Regions from separate parts of the Gemmatirosa kalamazoonensis genome, predicted to be linked through region 2. Evidence: riboswitches for the same ligand, from Rfam matches in the RefSeq annotation. Region 2 holds a riboswitch; the other holds the start of a gene.
What was found. A riboswitch is a leader RNA that binds a small molecule or an ion and turns the genes downstream of it on or off. The one in region 2 is predicted to bind S-adenosylmethionine.

Region 1: it holds a riboswitch for S-adenosylmethionine, as region 2 does, so the genes downstream of both, J421_RS05495 (phosphoadenylyl-sulfate reductase) here and metX (homoserine O-succinyltransferase MetX) in region 2, are expected to answer to the same signal.

Annotation. Positions count from the first base shown of each region.
Region 1 is NZ_CP007128.1:1,239,201-1,242,600, reverse strand. It holds gene J421_RS05500 (nitrite/sulfite reductase) at 1-695, opposite strand, end outside; gene J421_RS05495 (phosphoadenylyl-sulfate reductase) at 692-1,399, opposite strand; SAM riboswitch at 1,650-1,720, opposite strand; gene J421_RS05490 (NHL repeat-containing protein) at 1,861-2,937, opposite strand; gene J421_RS05485 (c-type cytochrome) at 3,027-3,400, opposite strand, start outside.
Region 2 is NZ_CP007129.1:436,229-439,628, reverse strand. It holds gene metB (cystathionine gamma-synthase) at 1-579, opposite strand, end outside; gene metX (homoserine O-succinyltransferase MetX) at 576-1,508, opposite strand; SAM riboswitch at 1,694-1,770, opposite strand; gene J421_RS24850 (GxxExxY protein) at 1,976-2,371, opposite strand; gene J421_RS24845 (LysR family transcriptional regulator) at 2,456-3,367, opposite strand.

The sequences.
Region 1 (3,400 bases), on a different replicon from region 2:
CCGCCGACGCGCACGTGGAAGCCCACCACGCCGTCGGCCCGCCGCACGGCCGTCGCGCCGACGTCGTTGATCTCGGGATACGTGCACCAGTGCGCGCAGCCGGTGATCGTGATCTTGAACTTGCGCGGCAGGTTCGCGTAGTCCGCGTTGCCGTTGAGGAAGCGGTCCACCGCGAGCGCGATCGGCGAGGCGTCGATCAGCTCCTCGTGGTCCACGCCGGCGAGCGGGCAGCCGGTGACGGTGCGCGTGTTGTCGCCGCACGCGCCCTGGCTCGTCCACCCGACGCTCGACAACGCATCCCACACGGTCGGGATGTCCTCGATGCGCAGCCAGTGGAGCTGGAAGTTCTGCCGGTTCGTGATGTCGATGGCGCCGCGCGCGTAGCGGTCGGCGAGGTCGGCGATCGTGCGCACCATCGCCGACGTGAGCAGCCCGTTCGGCGTGCGCACGCGCATCATGAAGAACGGCTGCTCCTCGCCGCGCGTGCCCCGCCCGTCGCCCTGCGTGTACAGCCCCCACGCGCGGAAGCGCACGCCGAGGTCCTCGACCGGGATCGACGCGAAGCCCTCCCGTGCGTAGCGGCGGATGTCGTCCATGATCGACCACGGCGCCTTCTCGCGCTTGATGCGCTCGACGCGCTGTGCCGCGGTCTCCTTCCGGTCGTCGGTCGCGGTATCGTCCGTGACGTCGGTCATGGCCTGGCCTCCGTTAGGCTCGTGGTGGCTGGCGCAGACGCGCGCGCCGTGAACGTGTGCAGCCCACACTCCGTCTTCGCCCGGCCGCTCCAGCGCCCCGCGCGCTCGCCCTCGCCGGCGTGCGTGCGCCGCGTGCACGGCCAGCAGCCGAGGCTCGTGTAGCCGCGGTCGAGCAGCGGGTGGTACGGGATCTCGTGCTCGACGATGTAGCGCCACACCGTCGCGCGGTCCCAGTGCGCGAGCGGGTGCACCTTGAGCAGCGGGCGCCCGTCGACCTCGTGCTGCTCGACGACCTCCACGTCGCGGCGCGACTCGCCCTGGTCGCGTCGGATCGCGCTCACCCACGCATCGTAGTCGCCGAGCGCGCGCGCCATCGGATCGACCTTGCGGATCGTGCAGCAGCGGTCGGGGTCCGTCTCGTACAGCGGCCCCGGATCTTCCGCGGGTCGCACGTCGACCACGTGCAGCCCGTAGCGTTCGGCGAACCGCTGCCGGAACGCGTACGTCTCCTCGAACAGCAGGCCGGTGTCGAGGAAGATCACTGGCACGGTCTGGTCGATGCGGCTCAGCAGGTGCGCGAGCACGACACCGGGTCCGCCGAAGCTGATCGTCATCGCCACGCGGCCGCGGAACGTCTCGACCGCCCACGCGAGGATCGCCGCGGGATGCAGGTGTCGCAGGGTGTCGGCGTCGTGCATGGTCATGGGACGCCTCCGTGAGAAAACAGAACGGCCGCTCTGGGCGAGCGGCCGGGGAAGGGATCGCGTCTGTGGCGAATCGCGTCATCGACATCGACGCGTCGTCCCCGGCCGTCCGCGCGCGCGCGCGCGCATTCGCACCCGCATTCGCACGCGCATGCGCATTCGTTCCGCTTCCGGGTCGTGAGCGTGCGAGCGTGCATGTGGTAAGGCGCGAAATGGTGGTCGCGGAGGACAAAAAAGCCCGGCGGTGGCCGCCGGGCTGATCGCGTTTTAGCAGTTCTTTAACGTGGCTGCAATAGGCGGCAAATGACCACGGGTGTTCGGTTGTCTCCGCGACGATAACGGTCGCGCCGCGCGTGCGTCAAGTGCCGAGTGACGGACGTCGTTCGTACAAACGTCGCACGATTCGCCGTACTCTGCCTTGCGAAACGCGCATCGTTAGGCACCTCGTGCGGCGCGTCCCGTCACGGGATCCGCTCGTACCGCTTCAGCGCGCGCGGCCCCACTTCCGCGCCGTAGATCACGCCGCGCGCGTCCACCGCCACGCCCTCCGCCGCGCTCGTGCTCGGGGGGTTCGTCGCGGGGTCGGGGATGAGCGCCGTCACCGCGCCCGTGCGCGCCGACCCGATGCGGATGCCGCGCTTCCACGCGCCGTGCGCCGGCGCCACCGAGCCCGACTCGGAGTCCGCGACGTAGATCGTGTCGCGCGCGTCGATCCAGATCCCGCTCGGCCGCCCGAACTGATACCACGTGTCGAGCAGCGCGCCGTCCTGGTCGAAGATCAGGATGCGGTCGTTGCCGCGGTCGCCGACGAACAGCCGCCCGCGCGAGTCCATCGCCAGCGCGTGCGGCTGGTCCATCTCGTTAGACGCCTTGCCGAACGTGCCCCACGTCTTCACCAGCGTGCCGGCGCGGTCGAACTTCAGCACCCGGGCGACGGATCCGGGCTGCGACGAATGCCCCTCCGACACGAACACGGAGCCGTCGGGCGCCACGAGCACGTCGTTCGGCTGCCAGAAGTACCCCGGCGCCCGCGCGCCGCCGGCGGCGCCTAACGTGCGGAGCAGCCGGCCGTCGGGCGCGAACTCGAAGACCTGGTGGCCGCGCGGCGGCGCCGCGGAGTCCTTCGTCACCGGCGTCACCGGCGCGTTGCGGCCGCCCGTGCACGCGCAGTCGGTCACCCACACGTTGCCGTCGCGGTCGACGTGGATGCCGTGCGGCGCGACGAGCAGTCCCGCGCCGAACGCGCGCACGAGCGTCCCCGTGGAATCGAACAGCAGCACCGACGGCAGCGCCGACCCCGCGCAGCTGTTCGCGCCGCACCGTTCCGCGACCCACACGCTCCGTCCGTCGCGGTCGATGTCCACGGCGCTCGTCGACCCCCACGTCCGCCCGGCCGGCATCCGCGCCCACCCCTCCACGGTGCGGTAGGGGTTCGGCAGGTCGTTCGTCGGCGCCACGCCCGGCTGCGCGCCCAACGAGGCGACCGTCGCCAGCGACAGGACGGCCGCACGCGGAGCTGCGGAGAACGCGGAGCACACCGACGACGCTCGCCGTTCTCCGCGCGCTCCGCGGCTCCGCATGAGACCGAAGCTCTCGGCGGCTCCGCGTGCGATCCGACGCGCGATCCTCATGGCGTCCTCGGCGTCACGGCGATCCGCAGCCCACGGAGCGCCACGCTGTCCGGCGCCAGCGGGGCCGCGCCCGCCGGCACGCGACTCCGCTGCAGGAGGTACGCGATCACGTCCACGTACTGTGAGTCGCTGAGGCTTCCGGGCTTGTCCTGCGGCATGGTGTTGCGAAGGGTGGTGTAGAGCGTGGACACGCGCGCCTCGTTCCACGCCACCGCGAACGCGTCGCCGTCGAGCTGCCCCGGCGGGTGGCAGCGCGCGCACGTCGCCTTGTAGACCTGCGCCCCGCGCGCCGCCTGGTCGGCCGAGTAGCTCGCCGGCGGCAGCGACGTCGTGGAGGCGGGCACCGCGCGGGCGCCGTGCGTCGAGAGCA
Region 2 (3,400 bases):
CAGCAGCGGCTGCTGCAGCGCGGGCGACAGGAACGTGTTGTCGACGACGACGAGCGCGCCGGCGGCATGCGCGGCGGCGGCGATGCGGCGCACGTCGGTGATGCGGAGGAGCGGATTGCTCGGCGTCTCGATCCACACGAGCTGCGGGCGGCGGCGCGCGATCTCGGCCACGGCGCTCGTCGTCGCCGTGAGATCCACGAAGCCCAGGTCGAAGTGCGCGCGGCGTGCGAGCGCGTTCAGCAGGCGGTGCGTGCCGCCGTAGCAGTCGTGCGCGGCGAGCACCAGATCGCCCGGCGCGAGCAGCTGCAGCACGAGCGTGACCGCGGACATCCCCGTGCTCGTGACGACGCCCGCCGTGCCGCCCTCGAGCTCCGCGAGCGCGTCGGCGAGCTGCGTGCGCGTGGGGTTGCCGCTGCGCGTGTAGTCGTACTCGCGCTTCCCCCCGAGGCCGTCGAACGCGAACGTCGACGAGAGATGGATCGGCGGCACCACGGCGCCGTGCTGCGTGTCCGAGGCGATGCCGGCGCGGACGGCGCGGGTCGCGGTCGCCTGCTGACGGATCGTGCGGTCGACGCTCATGCGAAGCTCCGGGTACACAGGGCGGTGGCGAGGATGCGGCCGATCGCGGCCGGTTCGGTGAGGAACGCGTCGTGGCCGTTGCGCGACGCGAGATCGACGAGCGTGTTCGGCGCGCCTAACAGCATGGACAGCTCGGCCATCTGCTCGCGCGGCACGATGGCGTCGCCCTCCGCGGCGACGAGCGTCGTCGGCACGCGCACCGCGGCGGGATCCACGCGGTGCAGGTCGGCGGAGAGCGAGAGCGCGAGGAAGCGCTCCGGGCGCCACGCGGCGGCGAACTTCCGGCCGTGGTGCAGGATGTACCGCTCGACGGGGAACGTCGCGTCGGCGCCGTCGATCGTGTCGGGGCGCGAGTCGAACCGCTCGGCGAACTCGCGCGCGCCGCGATACGTCGTCATCGCCAGCGCGCGCGCGAGGGCGAGCGCGTCGTGCGCGCGACCGGTCTCGATGCCGAGCTCCACGACGCGCCGCTGCACGGTGCGCAGCGCGGTGGACAGCGGATGCGCCTCGTGCGGCGCGCTCACGACGACGAGCCGCTCGACGCGCTCCGGGTAGCGCTCGGCGAACGCGAGCGCCACCATGCCGCCGTACGACGCGCCGATCACGGCGTGCACGCGCTCGACCTCGACGGCGTCGAGCGCCGCGACGAGCGCGTCGGCCTGGTCGTACGTGGTGACGATGCGCGCCGGCCGACCGTCGTCGCCGCGGCCGCCGTCGAGCCAGTCGATGCCGAGCACGCGCAGGCGCGTGGTGTCGAGCGCGCGGCCGCGTCCGACGACGGGGTCCCACCACCCCGGCGCGGGATCGGCCGCCGTGGCGCCCGCGTGCGCGTTCGCGGAGATGCCGCCGAGCGCAACGACCACCGGCGCACCGGCCGGGCCGACGAGCTCGTAGTTAGGCACCCCTGTCGCGCGCTCCACTGTCAGCATCGCACCCTCCAAACGAAGACCCCCGGGCCGACGAGGTCCGGGGGTCGCTGCTGGAGGGGCCGCCGGACCACCGTCCTCCCGGGGGAGGACGAGCCGCCAGCGACCTGCTTTCTGCTGGAGTCGGTGGCCGAGCCCCCCGCGCCGCGGTGGGTCCTGGCTACCAACGACAAACGCCCGGGCGGAGATGGCCGCCGGGCGCGTCGCGTTTTAGCACCTTGTTTTACGTGGCGGCAATAGGCGGCAAATCACCACGGGCGTTCAGTTGTGTCTGGGATGCTAGTGGTGGGGCGGGTCGGCGTCAAGCGGGGGACGGCGATGCGAGCGCCTCTGCGCCGGGGCGTCGCTCCCTGGACTGCAGAGCTCCTCGTGGTTCGGACGCGGATCACGCGGATCGCGCGGATAGGCTTCAGTCGCGAGCCTATCCGCGTGATCCGCGGCATCCGCGTCTCCTATTTCGGCGTCGTGCGTCACGAGGAGCGTCGCACGCGCTCGCAGACGACGCGGTGATGCTTCGCCTCCGGCCCGAAGTGCAGCAGGAGCCCGACGAGCAGATCGGTCGCTCGCAGGTAATTGAGCAGCTGTCGCGACGCGAACGGCGACAGGTGCTGCGTCGACTTGACCTCGACCACGATCTTGTGATCGACGATCACGTCCATCCTCAGTCGCGCGATCACTCGGCCTTTGTAGCTCACCGACACCGACTGCTCGCGCTCGACGAGATGGCCGCGGTCGCGCAGCTCGAGCGTGAGCGCTTCCACGTACACCTGCTCGAGGAAGCCGTAGCCGAGCGTGTTGTACACCTCGAAGAAGGCGCCGATGACGGAGTACGTGAGGTCGCGCTCGATGAGATCGTGTCGGCTCATGGCGCAACTTCGATGGCCGGCATCCTTCCACGACATCATTCCGACGCCGGCGCACCTCTCACGACGCGACGGGTGCCGTCGAGCTCAGGAGTCCGCGCGCCACGGGACGGGCGTCAGCGCCTCTCGCAAGTACTCCACGAACCGCGTCGCCCGCGCCGAGCGTCCGCGTCGCGGGCCCACGAACGCGATGACGTCCGCCGAGGGGAGACGCCAACCGGGGAGCAGGCGCGCGAGTCGGCCCGCGCGCAGGTCGGCGGCCACGGACCACTCGGAGCGCACGATGATCCCGCGTCCCGCGACGGCCCACTCGCGCACGACCTCGCCGTCGTTCGTCGCGAGTCGCGGCTCCACGCGTACCGACTCGGCCGCGCCGTCGTCGCGCGCGAAGCGCCACATCGTCACGTCCTCGTCGTTCTCGCGGAGCGCGATGCACGCGAAGTCGCGCAGGTCGGCGGGCGCGTCGGGCACGCCGTATCGCGCGACGAACGACGGCGATGCGCAGAGGATGCGGTCGTTCGGCGCGAGGCGGGTCGCCACGAGCGACGAGTCGCGCAGCTCGCCGATGTGCACGGCGACGTCCCACGACGTCTCGGCCACGCGTCCCATGCGGTCGGAGAGCACGAGGTCGAGCGTCACCTCGGCGTGGTCGGCGAAGAAGCGACCCGCCGCCGGCGCGACGTGGGCGCGGCCGAAGCCGAGCGGGGCGAGCACCCGCAGGTGGCCCGCCACCACGCCGCGGCGCGCGGCGAGCGTCTCGGTGAGGCTCGCGAGGTCGTCGGCGATCTCCTGACCGCGCGCGGCGAGCAGCTCTCCCTCGGCCGTCAGGGTCACCCGCCGCCCGCTCCGCTCGACGAGCCGGACGCCGAGTCGGCGCTCGAGATCCTGGAGGCGCTGGGTCACCGCGGGCGGCGTGACGCCGAGCGCCCGGGCGGCCGCGGCGAGCGACTCGGCGCGGGCGATGCCGGCAAAGAAGTGAAGGTCGGAGGACGTCAGCATTAAGTCGGAGATTAACACGACAGTTACCGGACG